Regions from separate parts of the Streptomyces sp. NPDC058308 genome, predicted to be linked through region 3. Evidence: riboswitches for the same ligand, from Rfam matches in the RefSeq annotation. Region 3 holds a riboswitch; each other region holds the start of a gene.

Region 1 (5,600 bases), on a different contig from region 3:
TGCCCGAGTTCACCGAACGCACCAGCTCGGGGACGCGGACCATGGACCCGTACTCCAAGCTCCTGGAAGAGCGGATCATCTTTCTCGGCACCCCCGTCGACGCCACCTCGGCGAACGACGTGATGGCGCAGTTCATGCACCTTGAGTACCAGGCGCCGGACCGCGACATCTCGCTGTACATCAACTCCCCCGGCGGCTCGTTCAGCGCGATGACCGCCATCTACGACACGATGCGGTTCGTCAGTTGCGACGTGGAGACGACCTGCCTGGGGCAGGCCGCGGCGGAGGCCGCCGTCCTGCTCGCCGCCGGCACACCCGGCAAACGGTTCGCTCTGCCGGGCGCCCGCGTACTGATCCACCAGCCCGCGGTCTCCGAACCGATCCACGGCCAGGCGACCGACCTCGCGATCCAGACCGACGAAATCCTGCGCACCCGGCGGCTGTTGGAGCAGCTGCTCGTACGGCACACGAGGCAGGCCCCGGGCCGGATCAGCGCGGACATCGAGCGGGACAAAATCTTCGACGCCCGGTCCGCCGTGGAGTACGGGCTCGTGGACCGGATCATCGCGAACCGCAAGAGCTCGCTCGCCGAGCGGGACGCGAGGTGACCTGCCGATGCTGCCGCCGGAGCTTCCGCCCCTGCCCGCCCTGACCCGCGCCGAGGCGGAGTTGATCGACCGCTATCTCGAGGTCGTCGACCTCCTCGGCCGGATCAACCCGGCCCGCGCCGAGCACACCTACGGCGGCCTCCGTGCCGCTCAGGCGCTGGTCGGCCGTGCGACCGCCCTGCGGGACGCACTCGCCGTCATGCACCAGCGGGGCGAGAGTGAGGTGCACGCGCCCACGCTCGCCCGGGCCCTGCGCGTCCTCGACGGTGAACGGCGTGCAGGACGGATCGCCCTCCCGCCTCCGCCGGGCGGCTGAGCGCCCGTCAACCGGCCGCCCGCTGACGCCGAAACGTCCCGGCCCGCTTCGAAACGGACCAGTCGGGCTACCACGGACGGCGTATTCGAACATCCTTCGCCGCACGTTCTGAACTTGCGTCCAGCGAGTACAGCAGGTCTGGAATTTGACATTCCGCTGCTGGTCGAGCCGTCGTCAGACCACCCACCGAGAGGTCCAATTCGACCGTGTCCACCTGAACAGGTCAGTCGTGAGGAGCCTCACAAAAAGCCGTTTCGGCTCGGTTTTCGGACCCATGTCGGGTCAAGATCCCTTTCGACGACAAGCCCCTGCCACAGCGGTGGGGCGGTCCGGGCGGACGCCGAGTCCTGCCGCCACCCGGATGACCGGTCGACATCTGTGCAACGGCAGGAGTGGAGGACCCAGGTACGACGGGCCCGTCCGGAAAGTCCGGGCGACGCCCTTGGGGTGAAGCCGCAGAGCACGACGCGGCCGGGCATCTTCGCCTGCCCGAACCCGACAGGTCATCTTTCACAGGCGGCTGACGAAGGGTTGCGCATGACCGCGCTGAATCATGTTCCGTCGCTGCTCAGCAGGACCGGTGCCGCATCGGTCCTCACGCTCGCCGTCGTAGGCGGCACCGTCGTGGCCCCCGGGCTCACGTCGGAGGCCGAGGCAGCAACCCATGGGACCAAGGCGCTCAAGATCGCGGCGTCCAAGAAGGGCTCCCCGTACGGCTACGGGGCGGTCGGACCCCACCGGTTCGACTGCTCGGGCCTGACGCTCTACTCGTTCAAGCGAACGGGCAAGAAGCTGCCCCGCACCGCCGCCGCGCAGTACAACAAGACCAAGCACGTCTCCAGGTCCCAGCGCACCCGCGGCGACCTGGTGTTCTTCCACTCCGGGCGGAACGTGTACCACGTGGGGATCTACGCGGGCGGCAACCGCATCTGGCACGCCCCCAAGAGGGGCACCGTGGTGCGCCTGGAGAAGATCTGGTCCAAGAGCGTCTGGTACGGGAGGGTGCGCTGACCCCGCCACGCGGCGCCCTCGGGCGCTCGGCCGCCGACTGACCCGCTCCGTCACCCGGGTCAGTGGGCGGCGTCGCGGTGTCTGCGCTGGACGGGGGCCCGCCAGGGCAGCGCGATCCACACGGTCTTGCCTCCTTCGTCGGTGGGGCTGACCGAGAGCTTGCCGCCGCACTCGGCGGTCAGCCAGCGGATGATGACCAGGCCGCGGCCGTTGTCCTGCTGGACGGCCGCGGGAAGCCGTTTGGGATAGCGCGGGTGGCTGTCGGTGACGCCGATGCGCAGCTGCTCGTCCCGGTCCAGTTCGATGTCGACGGTGAACGTGGGCGACTGCCCCAGGGTGTGCTGCACGGCATTCGTGGCGAGTTCGGAGACGATGAGCCGGATCGTGTCGGTCACCTCGGCGTCGCCGGGCAGGCCCCATTCGGAGAGCACACGCAAGACGTACTTCCGGGCGGCGGGGACCGAGGCAGGATCGCTCGGCAGGGTGACGGAGGCTTCCTGGTGATCTGCCATGGCGACGTTGTCCCTTTCCCACCGGGACCGGTCCCCGACTCGCGGCGGATGACTCAAGGACCGTCCCGGACTGGTGCTTCGCGCCAGACTGCCACTCCTTGGCCGGGCACGCGTGGCGATCCACCGAGATGTGCATATATCTGTCGCTCGATGCGGTGAACTCTGCTACGGCAGAGCGTATTTGGGCGAGGGACTCGCACTTCCTCTAATCTCGCCTACTGCCCCGCCTCGCCGCCGGAAGATCCGACGGCTCCGGCCGGAAGGAGACGGGCATGCAGTACGGCCCCGCGGTGCGTCGCCGCCAGCTCGGCGCCGAACTGCGCACCCTGCGCAACGAGGCGGGTCTCACCAGCAGTGAGGCTGCCGCCAGGCTCGGCTGGCACCAGTCGAAAGTGAGCCGGATCGAGACGGGCCGCAGCGGCGTGAAGGCCTCCGACGTGCGGCGGCTGCTCGCGGCGTACGAGGTGCGGGACTCCCGGCGCAGCGAGCTGCTCATCGCGTTCGCGGGGGCCGACGATCCCGGTGCGGGGCGTCATCACTGGTGGAAGGCGTATCGCGACCTGTTGCCCGCCACCTACCGGGACTTCATCAGCCTGGAGTCGCAGGCGCGTTGGGTGCGCACGCTCGAAACCACCGTGGTCCCGGGTCTGCTGCAGACCCCCGAGTACGCGCGTGCGGTGACCCGGGCGGCGCTCGGCGGGCTGCCGGAGAAGCAGGTCGACGCGCTCGTGGAGGTGCGTCTGGCCCGCCAGGACGTGCTGCGCGCGGATCCGCCGGTGCGGCTGAGCGTGGTCATGGACGAGGCGGTGCTGCGGCGGCCGGTGGGCGGGGCGCAGGTTCTCGCGGGGCAGTTGGCGCGCTTGCGGGAGGTGTCACTTCTGCCTCATGTCCGGCTTCAGGTACTGCCGTTCGCCGCCGGTGAGCATGCAGGCCTGATCGGTTCTTTCGTTATCTTTTCATTTCCGGACATTGCTGATCTGGATGTGGTTGTTCTCGACCATTTGACGAGTAGCCTCTACCTCGAACGGAAAGAAGACCTCCAGGCGTACACGGAGGCCTTCAACTCCCTTCAGGTACAGGCGCTTTCACCCGAGGAATCAACGGTATTCATCGCCGGACTAGGCGACGGCGCGTAAGGAGGCACCATGACCGCAATGCCTCGGTACGTACCTTCCAGCACAACGCTTCAAGGTGCGCGGTGGCAGCGCAGCAGCTACAGCAACGGAATGAACAACTGTGTCGAGACCGCCACCCTCGACCCGGGTCAGCCGACCGGCCTGCGGGCCGTGCGTGACTCGAAGAACATCGCAGGTCCCGCCCTGCTCATCTCCCCCGGCCCCTGGGAGACGTTCGTCGACAGCCTGCGCTGAGCGCGGCCCGGGCCCCATGCGGACCCGGAGCGGCTCATCGAGGTGCGCGGCGGCTGATCACCCGTACGGCACCGGCGATCTGCTCGTCGGTGAGATCCGCGCGGGCGGTCAGCCGCAGCCGTGAGATGCCGTCCGGCACCGACGGCGGACGGAAACAGCCCACGGCCAGGCCATCGGCCCGGCAGTCGGCCGCCCACCGGACGGCCTGCTCCGGTGAGGGGGCGCGCACCGAGACGACGGCGGCGTCGGGCCGTACCGCACAGAGGCCTTCGGCCGTGAGGCGCCGGTGCAGCTCGGCCGCGACCTCACGGGCACGGGCCGCGCGTTCGGGCTCACGGCGCAGCAGGCGCAGGGCGGCGAGCGCGGCGCCGGCCGCGGCGGGTGCGAGGCCGGTGTCGAAGATGAAGGTGCGGGCCGCGTTCACCAGGTGCTCGATGACCCTGGCCGGGCCGAGGACGGCGCCGCCCTGGCTGCCGAGGGACTTGGAGAGGGTGAGGGTGACCACGGTGTCGGGCGCGCCCGCGAGCCCCGCGGCGTACGGTGCGCCCCGGCCGCCGTCGCCGAGCACGCCGAGCCCGTGGGCGTCGTCGATGATCAGCCCGGCCCCGGACTCGCGGCAGGCGGCGGCCAGTTCGGCCAGCGGCGCCATGTCCCCGTCGACCGAGAACACCGAGTCGGACACCAGGACGGCGGGGCCGTCGTGGGCGCCGAGCGTCTTGCGTACCGCTTCGGGATCGGCGTGCGGCACCACCTGCGTCGCCGCGCGGGCGAGGCGGCAGCCGTCGATCAGGGACGCGTGGTTGCCCGCGTCGGAGACGATCAGCGAATCGCCGGGGGCGAGTGCGGTGACGGCGGCGAGGTTCGCCGCGTAGCCGGAGGAGAAGACGAGCGCCGCCTCGAAGCCGCAGAATTCGGCGAGCTCTCGCTCCAGTTCCGCGTGCAGCTCCGTGGAGCCCGTGACGAGCCGGGATCCGGTGGCGCCGCCGCCCCAGCGCCGGGCCGCGGCGGCCGCGCCCTCGGTGACCTCCGGGTGCCGGGTCAGGCCGAGGTAGTCGTTTCCCGCCAGATCGAGGAGGGCGCCCGCGTCGGCGGGGCGCGGCCGCAGGATGCGCACGAGGCCGGCGTCGGCGCGCAGCCGCGCCTGTTCGTCGAGCCAGCCGAACGCCGCGCCCGGCTCGGCGCCGGATGCGCCGCCCGGCGCGTGGCTCGGCGCGGTGGACGCGCTCGTCACGGGGTGCCTGTTTGTAGACATTGCACAGACCTTAGCCGCCGTGCCACCCGGCCAGGGTGTGGCAATACTTACACCTCAAAGCGTTTCTGTTGTGCGAACTCTCCTTGGCCCGGCAGGCTGCCGTGCGTAAGGATCAGCGCCATGGACCTGCTGAACACGCTGGTGGAAAAGGGACTTCGGCGCGAACTGCCGACCCGCGAAGAGGCGCTGGCCGTACTGGCCACCTCCGACGACGATCTCCTGGACGTAGTGGCCGCCGCCGGGAAGGTGCGGCGGCAGTGGTTCGGGCGACGGGTGAAGCTCAACTATCTGGTCAATCTCAAGTCGGGGCTGTGCCCCGAGGACTGCTCGTACTGTTCGCAGCGCCTCGGCTCCAAGGCCGAGATCCTCAAGTACACCTGGCTGAAGCCGGACGAGGCCTCGCAGGCCGCGGCGGCCGGGGTCGCGGGCGGCGCCAAGCGGGTCTGCCTGGTGGCCAGCGGCCGCGGCCCGACGGACCGCGACGTCGACCGGGTGGCCCAGACCATCGCGGCGGTCAAGGAGCAGAACGAG
Region 2 (5,600 bases), on a different contig from region 3:
TCCGCCGACTTCAACGGCAACTGGGACCTGGTGATGGCCGACGCCACCATGGCGATGGCCGTCTTCCTCGACGACCACGCCACGTTCGAGAAGTCCGTGCACCACTTCCGCACGCGCGTGCCCGCCTACTTCTATCTGGAGTCGGACGGCAAGCTGCCGGTCTCGCCGGAGGGCAGCGGCATCGACACCGCTGCCGAGCTGAAGAGGTACTGGTTCGGGCAGGACACCTTCGCCGACGGGCTCTCCCAGGAGACCTGCCGCAACTTCAAGCACGCCAGCTACTCGCTCGCCGCCACCGCGCACATGGCGGAGACCGCCCACCACCAGGGCGTCGACCTGTACGGCGAGGTCAAGGACCGGCTGCGGGCCGCCTTCGAGTTCCACTCCAAGTACCAGCTGGGCGCGCCGGTGCCGGGCTGGCTGTGCGGCGGCAGGGTGCGGCGCGACATGGGCCCCGACACGGAGGTCGGCCTGAACCACCTGCGGGGGCGGCTGCACCTGGAGATGCCGGAGACCGAGAGGTACACGGAGCGCGGGCGGCCGGAGGGGACGGACGGCCTCTTCGTGGCCTGGGAGACGCTCACGCACGCGGGCAACGCCTGAAGTGGTTCGACGCACCCCTCCCAATGGCGTAGAGTTGCATTCAACGGCGCGGGGTGGAGCAGCTCGGTAGCTCGCTGGGCTCATAACCCAGAGGTCGCAGGTTCAAATCCTGTCCCCGCTACTCAAGGCCTAGGGCCCGGAACCAAGCAATTGGTTCCGGGCCCTAGGTGTTTTCCCGTACGCCCTTCCCGTAACCCGGTCGGACCGCACCAGGTCGCACCCGCTCCCCGTCGGGGGAACCCTGAGTGGAGCGCGTGATGGGCGCGGAGTCGGCGGGAGACAAGCGGTGGGGCAGCGAGCGGGATCCGGGGACAGGGGTGCCACCGCGCACGAGCGGACCTTCGTCCGGTCCCTGCCCCTCCTGCTCCTGATCGTCGGCGTCGTGTACGACGTGACGACCCCGCCGGAATTCACCGCGGCCCCCCTCTACACGGCCGCCCCGCTGATCGCCGCCCCCTTCTACTCGCAGCTCAGCACCGTCCTGACCGGCGCCGCCGCCACGGCCGCCGTCCTCTTCCTGCACTTCGGCAACCCGGTCAGCGGCCATGTCGAGGCCGTCACCGAGGTGCTCACCGTGGTCACCGTCGCGGCCCTCGCGATCGTCATCAACCGCGTCGTGCGCCGGGGCAACGACCGGCTCGCCAACGCCCGCTCCATCGCCGAGACCACCCAGCGCGCCGTGCTGCCCGAACCCGATCCGCGGATCGGCGGGCTCGACATCGCGGCGCGGTACGAGGCCGCGCAGGCCGACGCGTTCATCGGGGGCGACCTCTACGCGGTGCAGGACACCCCGCACGGCGTGCGGCTCATCGTCGGCGACGTCCGGGGCAAGGGTATGGGCGCGGTCGCCGCGGTCGCCGTCGTCATCGGCGCCTTCCGGGAGGCCGCCGAGCAGGAGACGACGCTTGAGGCGGTGGCGCAGCGCCTGGAGCGGGCGCTCGCGCGCGAGGGCACCCGGCGCGACGGGCTCGACCAGTTCGAGGGGTTCACCACCGCCGTACTCGCCGAGATCCACCACGCCGGCGGCGCCGTACGGCTGATCAACCGGGGGCACCCGTCGCCGCTGCTGCTGCGCGGGGACGGCCGGCTGTGCGTCCTGTCGGCGAGCGAGCCCGCGCTGCCGCTCGGCATGGGCGAGCTGGGGGTCTGGCCGGACCGGGCGGACGAGTCGGAGTTCCCGCCCGGCGCGATGCTGCTCTTCTACACGGACGGCCTGTCGGAGGCGCGCGATCCTGCGGGGGAGTTCTACGATCCCGCGACCCGGCTCGGCGGGCGCATCTTCCCGGGCCGCGGCGGCCCGCGCGCGCTGCTCGCCGCGCTGGCGGAGGAGGTGCGGCGGCACACCGGGGGGCGGATGACCGACGACATGGCGCTGCTCGCGGTGCGGCGGCCCGTCGCCGGGGATCCGGACATCACGGCCCGTGACTGAAGGGCATCCCTCCGCATGACAACTGACGTACTGTCAAGGGAATGTGAAGCTCCGGTGCGTGCCGCGGGGGCGTGAGAGGGCGTCAACTCGCCCCGTTCCGAACCTCCGTGTCCCGGTACGTACACCCGGTCGGCGTTAACGATCAACCGGAACAGCTTGGAATACGGACCCGCTGTCTATTAACGTTCGATAACGCAGCGCGGTCGTCCCAGCCGTCACTAGAGGCGGCTCCGCGCGCACACGCCTAATCCCGAAAGGGAGCCGGGGAACCACCAACTTGGGGTGAATCAGGCAGCTGAGCACCGTGCATCCGTGTACCGGCGCCAGGTGTCCGTAGGAGACCTTCCTGCTCCGAACCCGTCAGCTAACCCGGTAGGCGAGAAGGAAGGAAAGGAGTGCGCCCCAGTGGCGTCCAACCGGCCTGCCCCCCAAGCCGTGTACATACCGAATGACGATGACTTCGGTACGTACGACGACTCCTTCGAGGAGTGGAACCCCACCGAGGATTCCGTCCGTCCCGTCCGTGGCAGGCACCGTGTGCACAAGAAGGGCGGCGGGCTCGCCCGCAGCTCCACCGTCCTCGGCGTGGGCGTCATCGCCGCCGTCGGCGCGGGCGGCATCGCCACCGCGCAGGACGGCAAGCCGCCGGTCTCCCTCTCGATGCCCGACCTGCCGGGCATGGACACCGTCGCGGACTCGCTGCCGGAGGCCAAGTCGCTGCCCGGCGTGGGCTCGCTGATATCTGACGACGCGGCGGACTCCACGGTGTCCGCCGCCGCGGCGGCCCCCCTCACCGCGGCCGGCGTCAGCACCGCCGACGCCGAGCAGGGCACCACCGACGCGGGCGAGGCGCTGCGCGCCCGCATCATGCAGCAGGCCGAGAACCAGCAGGACCAGGCGGACACCGTCGTACGGACCGCGGCCGAGGACGCGGCCGTCAAGAAGGCCGCCGAAGAGGCCGCCACCCAGCAGCAGGCGGCCCAGCGGGACGCGAAGGCCGAGGCCGCCGCCAAGAAGAAGAAGGAGGCGGAGGCCCGCAAGGCCAAGGCAGAGGCCGAGCGCCTGGCCAAGCTCGCCAAGAGCTACGCCATCCCCACCTCCTCGTACACCCTCACCTCGCACTTCGGCGACGCCGGTGCCATGTGGTCCTCCGGCCACCACACCGGTCTGGACTTCGCCGCACCCACGGGTACCCCCCTCAAGGCCGTGCACACCGGCACCGTCAAGGAGGCCGGCTGGGCGGGCGCGTACGGCTACCGCACCGTGCTCGAACTGGAGGACGGCACGGAGGTCTGGTACTGCCACCAGTCCTCGCTCAATGTCAGCGCGGGGCAGAAGGTCACCACGGGCGAGGTCATCGGCCGCGTCGGCGCGACCGGCAACGTCACCGGGCCGCACCTCCACATGGAGGTCCACACGCCCGACGGCACCGGCATCGACCCGCTCGGCTGGCTGCAGGGCAAGGGCCTCAACCCCTGAGCACCCCCGCAACCACCCCCTGAACCCTCCTGCCCCCCTGAACCACCCCTGAGGGCCCCCTCGACTCCGGCGGCCCTGGCGCCCACCCCCCCCCGACGCCAGGGCCGCCGGTCCCGTCCCGGCGAGACGGAATTCCGCTTCCACCGCGGACGTTGCGGAACGTATGACTTCTCTTCGCCAGCTCGGCTCTTCCGACCTCGAGGTCTTCCCGCTCTCCCTGGGCGGCAACGTCTTCGGCTGGACCGCCGACCGCGCCGCGTCCTTCGCCGTCCTCGACGCCTACACCGCCGCGGGCGGCAACTTCATCGACACCGCCGACGCGTACTCGGCCTGGGTGGAGGGCAACGAGGGCGGCGAGTCCGAGACCCTCATCGGCGAGTGGCTCGCCGAGCGCGGCAACCGCTCCGATGTCGTCATCGCCACGAAGGCCGGCGCGCACCCCGCGTACAAGGGCCTCTCCCCGGCCACCATCAAGGGCGCCGCCGAGCAGTCCCTGCGCCGTCTCGGCACCGACTACATCGACCTCTATTACACGCACTACGACGACCCCTCGGTCCCCGTCGAGGAGATCATCGGCACGCTCGACGAGCTGGTGCGGGACGGCAAGGTGCGCGCCATCGCCGCCTCCAACATCACGCCCGAGCGGCTCCAGGAGTCCCTCGACTTCTCCGACCGCGAGGGCCTCGCGCGCTACGTCGCGCTGCAGCCGCACTACAACCTCGTCTCCCGCGACACCTACGAGGGCCCGCTCCAGGAGCTCGCCTCGCGCTCCGGCCTCGCGGCCGTCCCCTACTACGCGCTCGCGTCCGGCTTCCTGACCGGCAAGTACCGCCCCGGTGCGCGGGTGGAGAGCGCGCGCAGCGGACGGGTCGAGTCGTACGTGGGCAGCGAGCGCGGCGACCGTGTCCTCGCCGCGCTCGACGAGATCGCCGCCGACCGCGGCGCCGAGGTCGCGACCGTGGCGCTCGCCTGGCTGGCGGCGCAGCCCACCGTCGCGGCGCCGATCGCCTCCGCGCGCACGGTCGGGCAGCTGCCCGCGCTGCTCGCGGTGGCGGACCTGGAACTGACGCAGGCGGAGCTCGCGCGCCTGACGGAGGCTTCCGCGTAGGGCCTAAGAGCGGTAGGGGTTGTCGTACGTCGTCGGGTAGCCGTACGCGGGATAGGGCTGCGGGTACGCGGGGCGGGGCTGCGGGTACCCGTACGGGGGGTGCCCGTACCCCGCGTACGGCACGGGGAGCAGGACCGGTGCCGTCGCCCGCGCCGCGTACGCGAGGGCGGGGCGGGCCGGTTCGCGGCGCTCCCACAGCCTTTCGAGTAGCTCCCGCTCGCGTACGACGAAGTCGGCCCCGGCCCGGCCGCGGCGGCCCCGGTGGCGCAGGAGCGCGAGGGACGTCGCGTACGTCTGGTACTCCGCGACCGTGCGGGCAGCCGCCTTGCCCCAGGTGTACGAGGCGTAGTCGCGGGCCAGCGAGCGGGCGCGCATCGAGCCCAGCGCGTACGGCTCGGGCGGCGTCAGCCAGCCGGCCGCCGCGTACGCGGGCAGCTCCGCGCGGATCGTGCGCAGCTCGCGCTGCCGGGTCCAGACGGCCAGCCAGGTGAGCAGGCCGAACACCGGGAGCATGAACACCGCGTACACGGTGAAGAAGCCGAACTGGCCGAAGACCGCCGAGCCGTTCCACAGCGCGTGCATGCCCATCGCGAGCAGCAGTCCGGCGAGCGGAAGCAGCAGCCGCCGCAGCCGCTGGCGGTCGGCGGCGAACGCGGCGAGGCCGAAGCCGATGCCGGTCAGGACGGTGAAGAGCGGATGCGCGAACGGTGACATGACCACGCGCACGAAGAAGGTCGCCGCCGTCACCGAGGCGAGGCCGCTCTCGCGGCTGAGCTGGTCGGTGACGAAGGCGTTGCCCAGATAGAGGATGTTCTCGGTGAACGCGAACCCCGTCGCGGTCACCCCCGCTATGACGACGCCGTCGACGATTCCCGTGAAGTCGCGTCTGCGGAAGAGGAAGACGAGCAGGACGGCCGCCGCCTTCGCGCTCTCCTCGACGATCGGGGCGATCACGGTCGCGCCGAGGTTGTCCGCGCTGGT
Region 3 (5,600 bases):
GAGGTCGAGCGCGGCCCGGTTGGAGTCCAGGTTCGGGGCGAAGCCGCCCTCGTCGCCGAGGCCGGTGGAGAGGCCCTTCTCCTTCAGCACCTTCTTGAGGGTGTGGTAGACCTCGGTGCCCCAGCGCAGGGCCTCGGAGAAGGACTCCGCGCCGATCGGGGCGATCATGAATTCCTGGATGTCGACGTTCGAGTCGGCGTGCGACCCGCCGTTCAGGATGTTCATCATCGGGACGGGCAGCAGGTGCGCGTTCGGGCCGCCGAGGTAGCGGAACAGCGGCAGGTCGCTGGCCTCGGAGGCGGCGTGCGCGACGGCGAGCGAGACGCCGAGGATGGCGTTGGCGCCGAGCGAGCCCTTGTTGTCGGTGGCGTCCAGGTCGAACATGGCCTGGTCGATCAGGCGCTGCTCGGTGGCGTCGTAGCCGACGAGCTCCGGGCCGATCTGCTCGATGACGGCGAGGACGGCCTTCTCGACACCCTTGCCCTGGTAACGGTTGGGGTCACCGTCACGGAGTTCGATGGCCTCGAAGGCACCGGTGGAGGCACCGGACGGAACGGCGGCACGACCGGTGCTGCCGTCGTCGAGGCCGACCTCGACCTCGACCGTGGGGTTGCCTCGGGAGTCCAGGATTTCCCGGGCTACGACGACGTCGATGGACGGCACGAGCATCTCCTTCTGGGAGTGTGACGCGAATACGCGAGGGAACAGACCGTTTCGGCCCTGCGTCTCCTGAGCCTAACCGGCTCCGGGGCTTCAGCCAGCCGACCGCCCGTCCCGTGGGACGGAGAAGCGGCCAAATCCCCCGGAAACAGGACGATGGGCCGCGTTTCTACTCGCTCGTAGCGAACAAGCCGGGCGGCCGGGCAGGCCAGGACCGCGGCATTCCGGCGGCGGACACGGGGGCGGACATGGCCCCGCCCCGGTGCGTACGGGGGATACGCGCACCGGGGCGGGGAGCCCGTGGGGACGGGGGCGGCCGTGCGTCCGCCGAGGCACGGCCGGGTGGAGCCGGGGCTTTAGCTGAGGTGCAGCTGCTGGCCCGGGTAGATCATGTCGGCGTTGTCGATGATGTCGCCGTTGAGCTTGTAGACCTTGTGCCAGCCGCCCTTGACGTGCTTCGCCTCGGCGATCTTGGACAGGGTGTCGCCCGTCTTGACCTTGTACTCGCCGTCGCCCTTCTTGACCGTCTTGCCGGTCGGGGTCTCGACGGTCTTCTTGCTCTCGGTCTGCGGCGCGGGCTGCGGCTTCGGAGCGGCCTGCTGCTGCTTCGGAGCGGCCTGCGGCTGCGTCTGCTGCGGCTTGGACTCCTGCTGCTGCGGGGCCTGCTGCGGGGCCTGCTGCTGCGAGCCGCCGCCGCTGTGGTTCGAGGCGCCCGAGAGGCCGACGCCACAGCTCGGCCAGGCACCCTTGCCCTGACCCGCGAGGACCTTCTCGCCGATCTCGATCTGCTGGGCCTTGGACGCCTTGTCGGCGGAGGGCGCGTACTTCGTGCCGCCGTACGCGGCCCAGGTGGACGGCGAGAACTGCAGACCGCCCTGGTAGCCGTTGCCGGTGTTGATCGACCAGTTGCCGCCCGCCTCGCACTGGGCGACGGCGTCCCACTCCTGGTCGGTGGCGGCGGAGGCCGAACCGGCGGCCATCAGCGGGGCGGCGACCGCGACACCGGTGACGCCGGCGAGCGTGGCGACCCGGGTGGCCTTGGACGGACGACGGTGCTTGCCCTTGCTGGAAAACAGCATGAGTGATCCCCTCACCGACGCCTGCGAGGTGAGCTGTCGGGTTCGGGCCGATGTGGTTGCCCGGCCGCGCTCCTCAGAGCGCGGCTTCACCCCTAGCCGTTCCCGTCCGTCTCGCGGCGCACAGCCTTCTCGCTGTGCGTCCCCTCAACGGACGGACCCGGCACAAACCTTGGGTCCCCCGCTCCTGCCTACGGCGCTCGAAGCGACGACTGTTCCCGTCCGGCCGTTGGCAGGATTCGGCGTACCGACCGGCGGGGCCCACCAGTGGCGAGCGGTGACGACGGTAATCACGTCTTCCACACAATTTCAAAGACGATCAGGGCTTCTGAGACTCATGTCTCACTCGCGCCAAAGCGGACATACGGCGTGAAGGCCCCGCCCGACTCTTCGTCAACTACCGTTACTTTTCGCCCAGATCGAGGCTCTGACCGGGGAGGATGAGGTCCGGGTCGTCGCCGACGGTCTTCTTGTTCTCGGTGTAGAGCTCGTGCCAGCCGCCCTCGACGTCGAGGTCGTCCGCGATGACCGAGAGACTGTCCCCGGAGCGCACCGTGTACGTCCCGTCGGCGACCGCGCCGGTGCGCTCCTCGCCGCGCGAGGCGTGCCGTCCGGGACGCCCTCCCGCACTCTCGTCCTCGTCCGCGCGGTCGCCTCGGTGGCGCCCCGCGGAGGAGCCCGATCCCTCGGAGGGTGCGGTCGCGTCCTCGGCGTCGGGCGAAGTGCCGTCCTTCTCCCCGGACTTGCCGGAGCCGGACGCGCCGTCGGCGTCACCCGCCCCGCCCTTGTGACCCTTGTCGCCCTTTTCACCCGACTCGTCGTGATTCTTGTCTCGCGCGTCGCCCGGGTCGCCGGAGGGCTTCTCCGGGTCCGCGGACGGGTCGTCGGAGGGATCGGCGGACGGATCGGCCGAGTTGGACGGGTCGGCGGACGGCTCGCCCTTCTCCGCGCCCTTGGAGTCGCCGGAGTCATCGGCGCTGCCGGAGTCCTTGGAGCCCTTGGAGTCCTTGGAGCCCTCGGGTTCGTCGTCGCCGGTCGAGCCCGACGGGTCGGACGGGGCGGACGGGTCGGACGGCTCCCCGGTGACGGGCGCGCCCGGGTCCACGTCGGCCGCGGCGCCGCCGTCGGTGAGCCCGGCGATCGGCGCGCAGCTCGGCCAGGCGGCGGTGCCCCGGTCGCCGAGGACCTTCTCGGCGACGGAGATCTGCTGGGACTTGGAGGCCTGGTCGGCGCTGGGCGCGTAGTCGAGGCCGCCGTGGCTCTCCCAGGTGTCCTGGGAGAGCTGGAGCCCTCCGTAATAACCGTTGCCGGGGTTCGCGCTCCACGCGCCGCCGCTCTCGCACTGGGCGAGCTTGTCCCACGTGTCGGTGGAGGCGGCGCTCGCGCTGGTGGCGGCGAGCAGTGGGATGGCGATGGCTGATCCGGTGACGCCTGCCGCGACGATGAGAGCCGGGGCCTGGCGGGGGCGTCGGTGACGACCTTGACCGGAGAGCATGCGGTTGCCTTTCAGGAGACTGCAGCGACGGCTGGGGCGCCCGGGGGCGCCCAAGTCGTCGTGAACGTAGCCGCAGTCGAACGCTTGTCACAAGTCGATGCAGCGGAGATCACGTGAACATCACAGTCGTGACGGCCCGTCAGCCCCCGGCCGGTGGCTGTGCGTTTGTGAACTTCACCGGCAGCGTCCGCAGTCCCCGCATGATCAGCCCGCCACGCCACCGCAAATCGGCCGGATCCGACGCGAGTTCCAGGTCGGGGAGGCGTCTGAGCAGCGTCGAGAGGGCGGTCTGCCCCTCCAGCCGGGCGAGCGGAGCACCGAGGCAGTAGTGGATTCCGTGCCCGTATCCGAGGTGCTGGTTGTCGCGGCGGGAAAGGTCCAGGGTGTCGGGCCGGTCGAAGCGGGCCGGATCGCGGTCGGCGGCGGCGAGCACGACGAGGACGGGGTCGCCCGCGGCGATGTCCTGCCCGCCGACGCGGACCGCCTCCGTCGCGAACCGCCAGGTGGCGAGCTCGACGGGCCCGTCGAAGCGCAGGAGTTCCTCGACGCCGGTCGCCAGGAGCCCGGTGTCGCCATCGGCCAGCGCCCGCTGCAGCCGCTCGCGCTGTTCGGGGTGGGTGAGCAGCGCGTACAGGCCGTTGCCGATGAGATTGACGGTGGTCTCGAAGCCTGCGAAGAGCAGGATGAAGGCCATGGCCGCCGCCTCGTTCTCGGTGAGGTGCTCGCCGTGGTCGGAGGCCTTGATGAGCCCGGAGATGAGGTCCTCGCCCGGGTCGAGGCGCTTCCTGTGGATGAGCTCGGCGAGATAGCCGCGCATCTTCTTCACCGACCGGGCCACACCGCCCCTGGGCCCGCCCCCGTGGCGGATCATCATGCCCGCCCAGTCCCGGAAGTCGTCCTGGTCCTCGCGGGGGACGCCGAGCAGGTCGCAGATGGCGTAGATGGGGAGGGGGAAGGCGAACTCGTGGATGAGGTCGGCCTCGCCCTCCGCCACGCCGTGCTTGTCGAGAAGCGCGTCGATGAGGGAGTCCGTCAGCTCCTGCACGCGCGGCGCGAATTCGGCCACCCGGCGCGGCGTGAACGCCTTCGCGACGAGCCGGCGCAGGCGGGTGTGGTCCGGCGGGTCGATGTTGAGCAGATGCGTCATCAGCTCGGCCTTGCGCTCGCCGGGGATGCCGGTCTTGCCCTTGGCGTGGGCGGGCTCGTCGTGGTGGGCCGGGTTCTTGCTGAGCCGCTGGTCCGCGAGGGCCTGCCGCGCGTCCGCGTACCGGGTGACGAGCCAGGCCTCCACGCCGCTGGGCAGCGTGGTGCGGTGCACCGGGGAGTTCTCGCGCAGCCAGGCGTACGCCGGGTAGGGGTCGGTGGCGAACTCCCAGGTGAAGAGTTCGGGCTGCGGGGGCGGGGGCGTCCCGGGGGCGGGCGTGGCTCCTGCGGACGTGGTTCCTGCGGGGCAGGGCGTGGGCGGCTGGTCGTGCATGCGGTCGACGGTATCCCCAGGGTGGGCGCCGCACGGACCTAGCCGGGGTCCATGCCGGCGTCCGGGCCGGCGTCCCGGATCGGGTCCTGTCCGGGTTCCTTGCCGGTCGGGCGGAGCAGGCCCCCCAGCCGCCGGGTGGCCGAGGCGTCGCCGTCGGCCGCGGCGATGCGGAAGTAGTGGACGGCGAGGTGCTGGTGGACCTGGCCGAGCAGGGCGGCCGCCCCGGCCTCGCCCGCGTCGGCGGCGGCCGTCAGGTGAGGGACCGCTTCCGGGTACGCGACGCGGGTGGCGAGGAGGTGGCCGAGGCGGCCGGCGGCGCGGGTGTTCCCGCGGGCCGCGGCCTCGCGGAACCAGTGCTCGGCGGTCTCCGTCTCCCCCTCGTCCTGGGCCAGCAGGCCGAGCCACGTCATGACGTGGGCGTCCCCGCCCTCGGCGCGGGGCGTCAGGGCCGCGCGGAAGGCGGCCACCAGGCCCTCCAGCTCGGCCGGGTCGTGCGGCTCCAGCTCCTCGTACGCGCGGGTCCACACGCGGTCCGGCACCGCCGGGTCCGAGCGGGCCGCGTCCGCGACCAGCGAGCCGTACGCCCGCCAGGTGCCGGGCCACTCCCCCGGTACGAGCAGGCCGGTCACGCCGTGCCGGGGCGCGGTGGCCCAGGCGAGCGCCTCCTCGAAGGGTTCCCCGGCCGTGTCGGCCGCCACCGGCTCGTACTCCTGCCTGATCTGCCTCAGCAGCTTGGGTGTGACGCCCCGGGTGAGCCCGCACCGCGCGAGGTCGATCGCGGCGCGCACCAGGAGGTGTCCGAGCAGCCGCCCGCCCGCGCGCCGCGCCCTGCGCCACTCCTCCCACAGGTCGGGGCCGAGTGCGAGGAACTCCGTGATGCCCAGGTCCCCGC
Region 4 (5,600 bases), on a different contig from region 3:
CGGCGTCATGATGTTCCCGGAAGTGCGCTTCGACACTGGACCGGAACAGCCGGAACACCGGACTCGCCGACCGTTCTGCACGCACCGGCCGTTCTTCACCCACCGGCCGTTCGTCATTCGCCGACCGCGCTTCGCCGTGCGGCGGCCGGATCCGGGCGATGAGTGCGGAGAGCAGGATCTCGGGCAACTCCGTCGGCACGTCTCGGGGCCGGGCGGACGCTTCGAGGAGCAGGTGGTTCCGCGCGGCGTCGACGAACGGCCAGTCGGCCTCGTCGATGCTCCACTGCGCGACCAGGTCAGGGGACGCGACGAGCTCTCGGGTGGCGTGGGTGACCGGCGCAGTCGGGATGAACAGCACGATGTGCCCGGCCACCTCGGCGATGTCGTCCCATCGGTGCACCGCGCCGGGAATGATCCACACCACGGACCGCTCCCTGAGGGGGAGTTGGCGAAAGTCCATTGTGACGGAGCCGTGTCCGGCGTCGACGACGGCCAGGACGTGGAAGTCGGCACGTTGCGTGCCGCCGTCGTTCAGCTCGCGAAGGCGGGCGAACGTCATCGTCTCGACAGCGGCGGCACCGTGCCCGACGGGCTGGTAGGTCATCTGTCGGATCGCGGCCATGTGTCCAGTTTCCACCATCGGGCGACCAATCGTGCCGATGCCTCTGGAGAGCCGCGGATATCCAATGGAGACAAGGGAGATCCGCCGCAGAGCACTGATCGAGGCATCGCGAATGAACACGACACAGCAACCGCTGCTGCCCGCTTACGACCACCGGCCGGGGGCCGGACCGACCCTGGTGTTCCTGCACTACTGGGGTGGCTCCGCCCGCACCTGGGACCTCGTCGTCGACCGCCTCCCGGGCCGCGACGTCCTCACAGTCGACTTCCGTGGGTGGAGCCGCTCAAGCGGCCTGCCCGGCCCCTACACGCTCCGCCGGCTCGCGGACGACACGCTCGCGGTGATCGCCGACGCGGGCATCACCGAGTACGTGCTGGTCGGACACTCCATGGGCGGCAAGGTCGCGCAGCTGATCGCAGCGGCCCGGCCCGCCGGCCTCCGCGGGATCGTCCTCGTCGGCCCCGGTCCGGCGAAGCCCGCAGAGCAGATCACTCCCGAGTACCGGGAAGGCCTCTCCCACGCCTACGATTCCGACGAATCCGTCGCCGTCGCACGGGACGGCATCCTCACCGCGACCGAGCTGCCCGCATCGATCAAGGCGCAGGTCGCGACCGATTCGCGTGCGGGCGCCGACACCGCCCGCACAGAGTGGCCGCTGCGCGGCATCGCGGAGGACATCACCGAGCACACCCGCATGATCAGCGTCCCCGCCCTGGTCATCGCCGGAGAGCAGGACCGCGTCGAGCCCGTCGACGTGCTCCTCGCCAACCTGGTTCCCTATCTCTCCGGGGCCGACTTCACGGTGATTCCGAAGACGGGGCACCTGATCCCGCTGGAAGCTCCGGCCGACCTCGTCGAGGCGATCACGACGTTCGCGGCAGTTGTCTGACCAGGGCGTCGGCACATCCTCCGTACGCCCTGCCCGCCCCCTGCCGCTTTGCCGCATGAAGGGCGAGGTCAGTACGGGCCGTCCACGTTGTCGATCGAGCCGTACCGGTCGGCCGCGTAGTTGCAGGCGGCGGTGATGTTGGCGACCGGGTCGAAGCTGTCCATCGACGTGCCGGGCACGTGGTAGGCCGCGAAGGTGGGGCCGATGACCTGCAGGAGCCCCTTGGAGGGGGTCCCGGCCACGGCGTTGGAGTCCCAGTTGTTGATGGCCAGGGGATTGCCGGAGGACTCGCGCATGATGTTGCGGTGGATGCCCTCGTACGAGCCGGGGATGCCCTGCTGGGCCAGGATGTCGAGCGACTCGTTGATCCAGCCGTCCAGGTCGTTGGTGTAGGACTTCTGCGCCGGGGGAGCGGCGGGCTCGGCGGCGAGGTCGTCCTGGCGCTCGGAGCGGTCCGCCCGCTCGGCGGACGCGTTGGACGCGGTCGACTTCTGCGCGGGCTCGGCTGTGCCCGCACTGCTGAGGGTGAGCTTGAGCCCGGGGTGGATGAGCTGCGGGTCTCCGCCGAGGACGCCGCGGTTGTCCTGGTACAGCTTCTTCCAGCCACCGCTCAGGGAGTGCTCCTGTGCGATCTTGGACAGGGAGTCACCGGCCGCGACGACGTAGGTCGTCGGGGCCGCGGCGGGCTTGGCGGCCGCGTCGGCCTGCGCCGCGGTGGCGGTGGTCGCGCCGAGCACCGGGAGGACGAGCACCGTCCCGCCCGCGCCTGCGGCGGCGATGCCCCGGCTGAGCGAGTTGGACTTGGGGCGGCGGTGCTTTCCCTTTGCAGGCATGACGAATTCCTCTCCGTCGCCTGCGAGGTGAGCTGTCGGGTTCGGACGGGAGATGTCCGGTCGCGCTGATATGGCGACTTCACCCCGAGCCGTTCCGGAATCCGGACTGGCGGCATACCTGGGTTCCCCGCTCCTGCCGTGCGTAAGTGAGTGGGTGAGTAGGTTTCCGGACAGCGGCAGGATTCGGCGTTCCATCCGGGATTGGGCGTGACGTTAGACGAGAAAGTCAGAACGGAACAAGGTCCACATTTGGCGGGGGAATGTGCGGGGTCGGCCAGGGGCAATCGGGAGGCCCTTGCTTTCTTTGATCGACTAGACCCAACTCGCTTTGGGTGGAACGCGAATGCGCTTCAGGTCCTCACTCCGGGCCAGGACGAGCGGTGTGACTCATTTCACCGAATGGGGCGCGGATCGAAAGGCGACTCGATGGCATAGCGCGGGTGCGCCATTCCGGTCGAGGGCTCCGCAATGCAGGCAATGCTTTATATACGCCTCCAAGGGTGCAGAGGTGTGCATCACGGGGCAAATTGCACGTGGCGCATAGGGCGCTTTTCACCACAAGATAGACATGTCACCAGTTGAGCCGAGCCGCGTCCAGCGGGTTGCCGAGGAATCGAGGCGGGCCATGTGACGACACGTCGTCCGGTGATGAAAGCGGCGGGGGCAGGGGTGTTGGCGAGCGGATTGACCGTGCCGGTGTCAGCTGCCTCCCAGGCGGATCGCGCCGAGGAACAGGTCGACCAACGGGCCGACGAATTAGTGATGGTCGAGAAAAGCGGTCACGCCGTCAGTTTTTGCGATGTGTCTCGGTGCAGCGTCGGCAGAGGGTCCCATTGCCCGACTATCCGCACGAGTTCAACACGCGGCCCTTCAACCGTATCCATGGCATGGGGATCGATAGCCGCGACCGGCTGTACGCCCTGAGCCTGGAAAAGGCGGTACTGCTCGGATTTGACGCTCCGACCGCCGACGAGGCGCCGACCAGAGTGGTGCCTACCCATGGGGTGCAGACCCACCTGTTCTCCCTCAGCCGGGACGGCGAACGGGCTTTTGTCACCGGCTTGTTGTCGCACACGGTGAGTCTGGTGCGCCCCCACGACGCCTCCGTGCCGCCGGTTCTGTCCACTCCCGGTCGCCGGATCGCCGTCGTCGACCTGGAACGGTTCGCCGTCATCGGTGGTTTCGGCGCCGGGCCGGTTCTGGCCGGTTCTGGCTGAACCGTAGCGATGGAGCGCCACTCGGACTCGCGTTCCGGGCGGGTGAGCGGGTACGGAATAGATGTCGGCTCGGGCGCCTAGACGTTTTGGGCTCCTCAACTCTCTATCGGGCAGAAGGAGTTGTCGTCGACATGGATGAGACGAACGCCGTGGGTGACAATGTGTGGCTGTTGGCCTGCACGGGCCTGCCCGTCCTGGGCACCATGGTGGCCGCGCTCGCGTACCGAGTGCGGGAGCGGGCCCGATGGGCTGCGGTTGTCGCCGTGCTGCGGCTTTCACCCGGCGGGACGCAGGTCCGCTTCAGAGCGCGGGATGCTCAGGGAAGGGCGATGAGTGAGTGGGAGATCACCGTCCCAGGGGCTGGAGGGGCGGGCGCCAGTGACGAGCGATACCGATGAGCGGCCGCCTGATGCGGACGGGGAGCCCGACGGATGGAGTGACGCGTGCGCAGCGCGGGTCGAGACCCTTTTCCGGCAGTACGGCAAGGTGGTGCTCCGGAAAGCGACGGTGGCCGCGGCCGGGAACAGCCACGACGGCTGGGAAGGTTGCCAGCATGCTTTCGTGCAAGCTGGGGAATACCTGCGCAAGCCGGGAGCCGAGGAGATCAGGAACTGGCAGGGCTGGCTCGTCAAAACCGCGGTCCGGCACGCGATGTCGGTATATCGACGTGGGGCCGAGACGGTGCTGCTGGGGGAGGAGATGGACCGGGACGGTGGCGTGATGCCGGTCGAGGACCAAGTGACGGTGAGAGAGAAGTTCCGTAACGTCTTGGACGCCATCGGAGATCTCTCGGAACGTCAGCGTCAGGCTCTGGTCCTCGTACACATCGCGGGATGTTCGACCGACGAGGCGGCTCAGGACATGGGAGTCACCAACAGCACAGTACGCAACCTGATTCACCAGGCCCGCAGTCGGCTGGCTGTCGTGAGCGGGGAGGCGAGCGATGCATGACGAACCGGATGTGACCGGCGACGAGATCCTGACCAGGGCCCTTGAGGCCACCGAAGACGCGGTGGGTCAGGCACTCGAAGAGACCTTTGACAGCGAAGCGGGCCTGGAGGGGATCCGAGCGCGCTTGGGGCAGGCTGCGGGGCCCGATTCCGGCCGTCCCGGCCCTGGCATGCCGTCGGGCGGGGCGGCTTCCGCACTCGCGACACACGGCGGCGGGGCGGGGAGCGTTGCCGGTGGGCCGGCGGAGGCGGCAAAGTCGCCCGCCGAAGGACGGCGGGCGGCGAGGCTTTCGGCGGATGACCGGCCGTATGACCGTGCACATGACCGGTCGTACGAGCACCCGCACGATCGGTCAGAGGTCCGTGCGGGGGACCGGTCGAGGTATTCGCCAGGGTCAGAAGGTGTACGGAGGCCCGGCGGGCGGCGTCGCCGGGAGGTTGTCGCCGTGCTGTTGTTCAGCGGTGGCCCCATCTTCGAGAGCTCGATTCCACTCTCCGTGTTCGGAATCGACCGCGAGGACGCGGGGGTGCCCCGGTACCGCCTGCTGGTGTGCGCGGGCGAGGAGGGCCCGCTGCGCAGCACCGGCGGGCTCGAACTCAGCGCGCCCTACGGCCTGGAGGCCATCGCGCGGGCCGGTACCGTCGTGGTGCCCGCCTGGCGTTCCATCACCTCGCCGCCGCCGCGGGAGGCGCTGGACACCCTGCGGCGCGCGCATGAAGAGGGAGCGCGCATCGTCGGCCTGTGCACCGGGGCCTTCGTGCTCGCGGCCGCCGGGCTGCTGGACGGGCGGCCGGCCACCACCCACTGGATGTACGCACCGACGCTGGCCAAGCGCTATCCGTCGGCACACGTCGACCCGCGCGAACTCTTCGTGGACGACGGCGACGTACTGACCTCGGCGGGCACGGCGGCGGACATCGACCTGTGCCTGCACATCGTGCGCTCCGACCATGGCAACGAGGCGGCGGCAGCCCTGGCCCGTCGTCTCGTGGTGCCGCCGCGCCGTTCCGGCGGGCAGGAGCGCTACCTCGACCGGTCGCTGCCCGAGGAGATCGGCGCGGACCCGCTCGCCGAGGTCGTCGCGTGGG

The links. A riboswitch is a leader RNA that binds a small molecule or an ion and turns the genes downstream of it on or off. The one in region 3 is predicted to bind cyclic di-AMP.
Region 1: another riboswitch for cyclic di-AMP. It lies ahead of ACFVYL_RS28070 (C40 family peptidase); the one in region 3 lies ahead of ACFVYL_RS20060 (transglycosylase family protein).
Region 2: another riboswitch for cyclic di-AMP. It lies ahead of ACFVYL_RS36340 (M23 family metallopeptidase); the one in region 3 lies ahead of ACFVYL_RS20060 (transglycosylase family protein).
Region 4: another riboswitch for cyclic di-AMP. It lies ahead of ACFVYL_RS25135 (transglycosylase SLT domain-containing protein); the one in region 3 lies ahead of ACFVYL_RS20060 (transglycosylase family protein).

Annotation. Positions count from the first base shown of each region.
Region 1 covers NZ_JBHVZA010000023.1:139,360-144,959, reverse strand. Annotated here, with positions in the region: gene ACFVYL_RS28080 (ATP-dependent Clp protease proteolytic subunit) at 1-608, shown strand, start outside; gene ACFVYL_RS28075 (hypothetical protein) at 616-924, shown strand; cyclic di-AMP (ydaO/yuaA leader) riboswitch at 1,282-1,458, shown strand; gene ACFVYL_RS28070 (C40 family peptidase) at 1,462-1,935, shown strand; gene ACFVYL_RS28065 (ATP-binding protein) at 1,995-2,447, opposite strand; gene ACFVYL_RS28060 (helix-turn-helix domain-containing protein) at 2,720-3,583, shown strand; gene ACFVYL_RS28055 (DUF397 domain-containing protein) at 3,674-3,817, shown strand; gene ACFVYL_RS28050 (8-amino-7-oxononanoate synthase) at 3,852-5,069, opposite strand; gene bioB (biotin synthase BioB) at 5,190-5,600, shown strand, end outside.
Region 2 covers NZ_JBHVZA010000049.1:17,351-22,950, forward strand. Annotated here, with positions in the region: gene ACFVYL_RS36325 (alginate lyase family protein) at 1-603, shown strand, start outside; tRNA gene ACFVYL_RS36330 (tRNA-Met) at 651-724, shown strand; gene ACFVYL_RS36335 (PP2C family protein-serine/threonine phosphatase) at 890-2,032, shown strand; cyclic di-AMP (ydaO/yuaA leader) riboswitch at 2,264-2,426, shown strand; gene ACFVYL_RS36340 (M23 family metallopeptidase) at 2,438-3,511, shown strand; gene ACFVYL_RS36345 (aldo/keto reductase) at 3,675-4,619, shown strand; gene ACFVYL_RS36350 (PrsW family intramembrane metalloprotease) at 4,623-5,600, opposite strand, start outside.
Region 3 covers NZ_JBHVZA010000014.1:20,392-25,991, forward strand. Annotated here, with positions in the region: gene eno (phosphopyruvate hydratase) at 1-663, opposite strand, end outside; gene ACFVYL_RS20060 (transglycosylase family protein) at 1,017-1,739, opposite strand; cyclic di-AMP (ydaO/yuaA leader) riboswitch at 1,743-1,945, opposite strand; gene ACFVYL_RS20065 (transglycosylase family protein) at 2,140-3,231, opposite strand; gene ACFVYL_RS20070 (cytochrome P450) at 3,371-4,708, opposite strand; gene ACFVYL_RS20075 (sel1 repeat family protein) at 4,747-5,600, opposite strand, start outside.
Region 4 covers NZ_JBHVZA010000019.1:136,530-142,129, forward strand. Annotated here, with positions in the region: gene ACFVYL_RS25125 (helix-turn-helix domain-containing protein) at 1-622, opposite strand, end outside; gene ACFVYL_RS25130 (alpha/beta fold hydrolase) at 735-1,511, shown strand; gene ACFVYL_RS25135 (transglycosylase SLT domain-containing protein) at 1,580-2,344, opposite strand; cyclic di-AMP (ydaO/yuaA leader) riboswitch at 2,349-2,511, opposite strand; gene ACFVYL_RS25140 (hypothetical protein) at 3,178-3,561, shown strand; gene ACFVYL_RS25145 (RNA polymerase sigma factor) at 3,940-4,512, shown strand; gene ACFVYL_RS25150 (helix-turn-helix domain-containing protein) at 4,958-5,600, shown strand, end outside.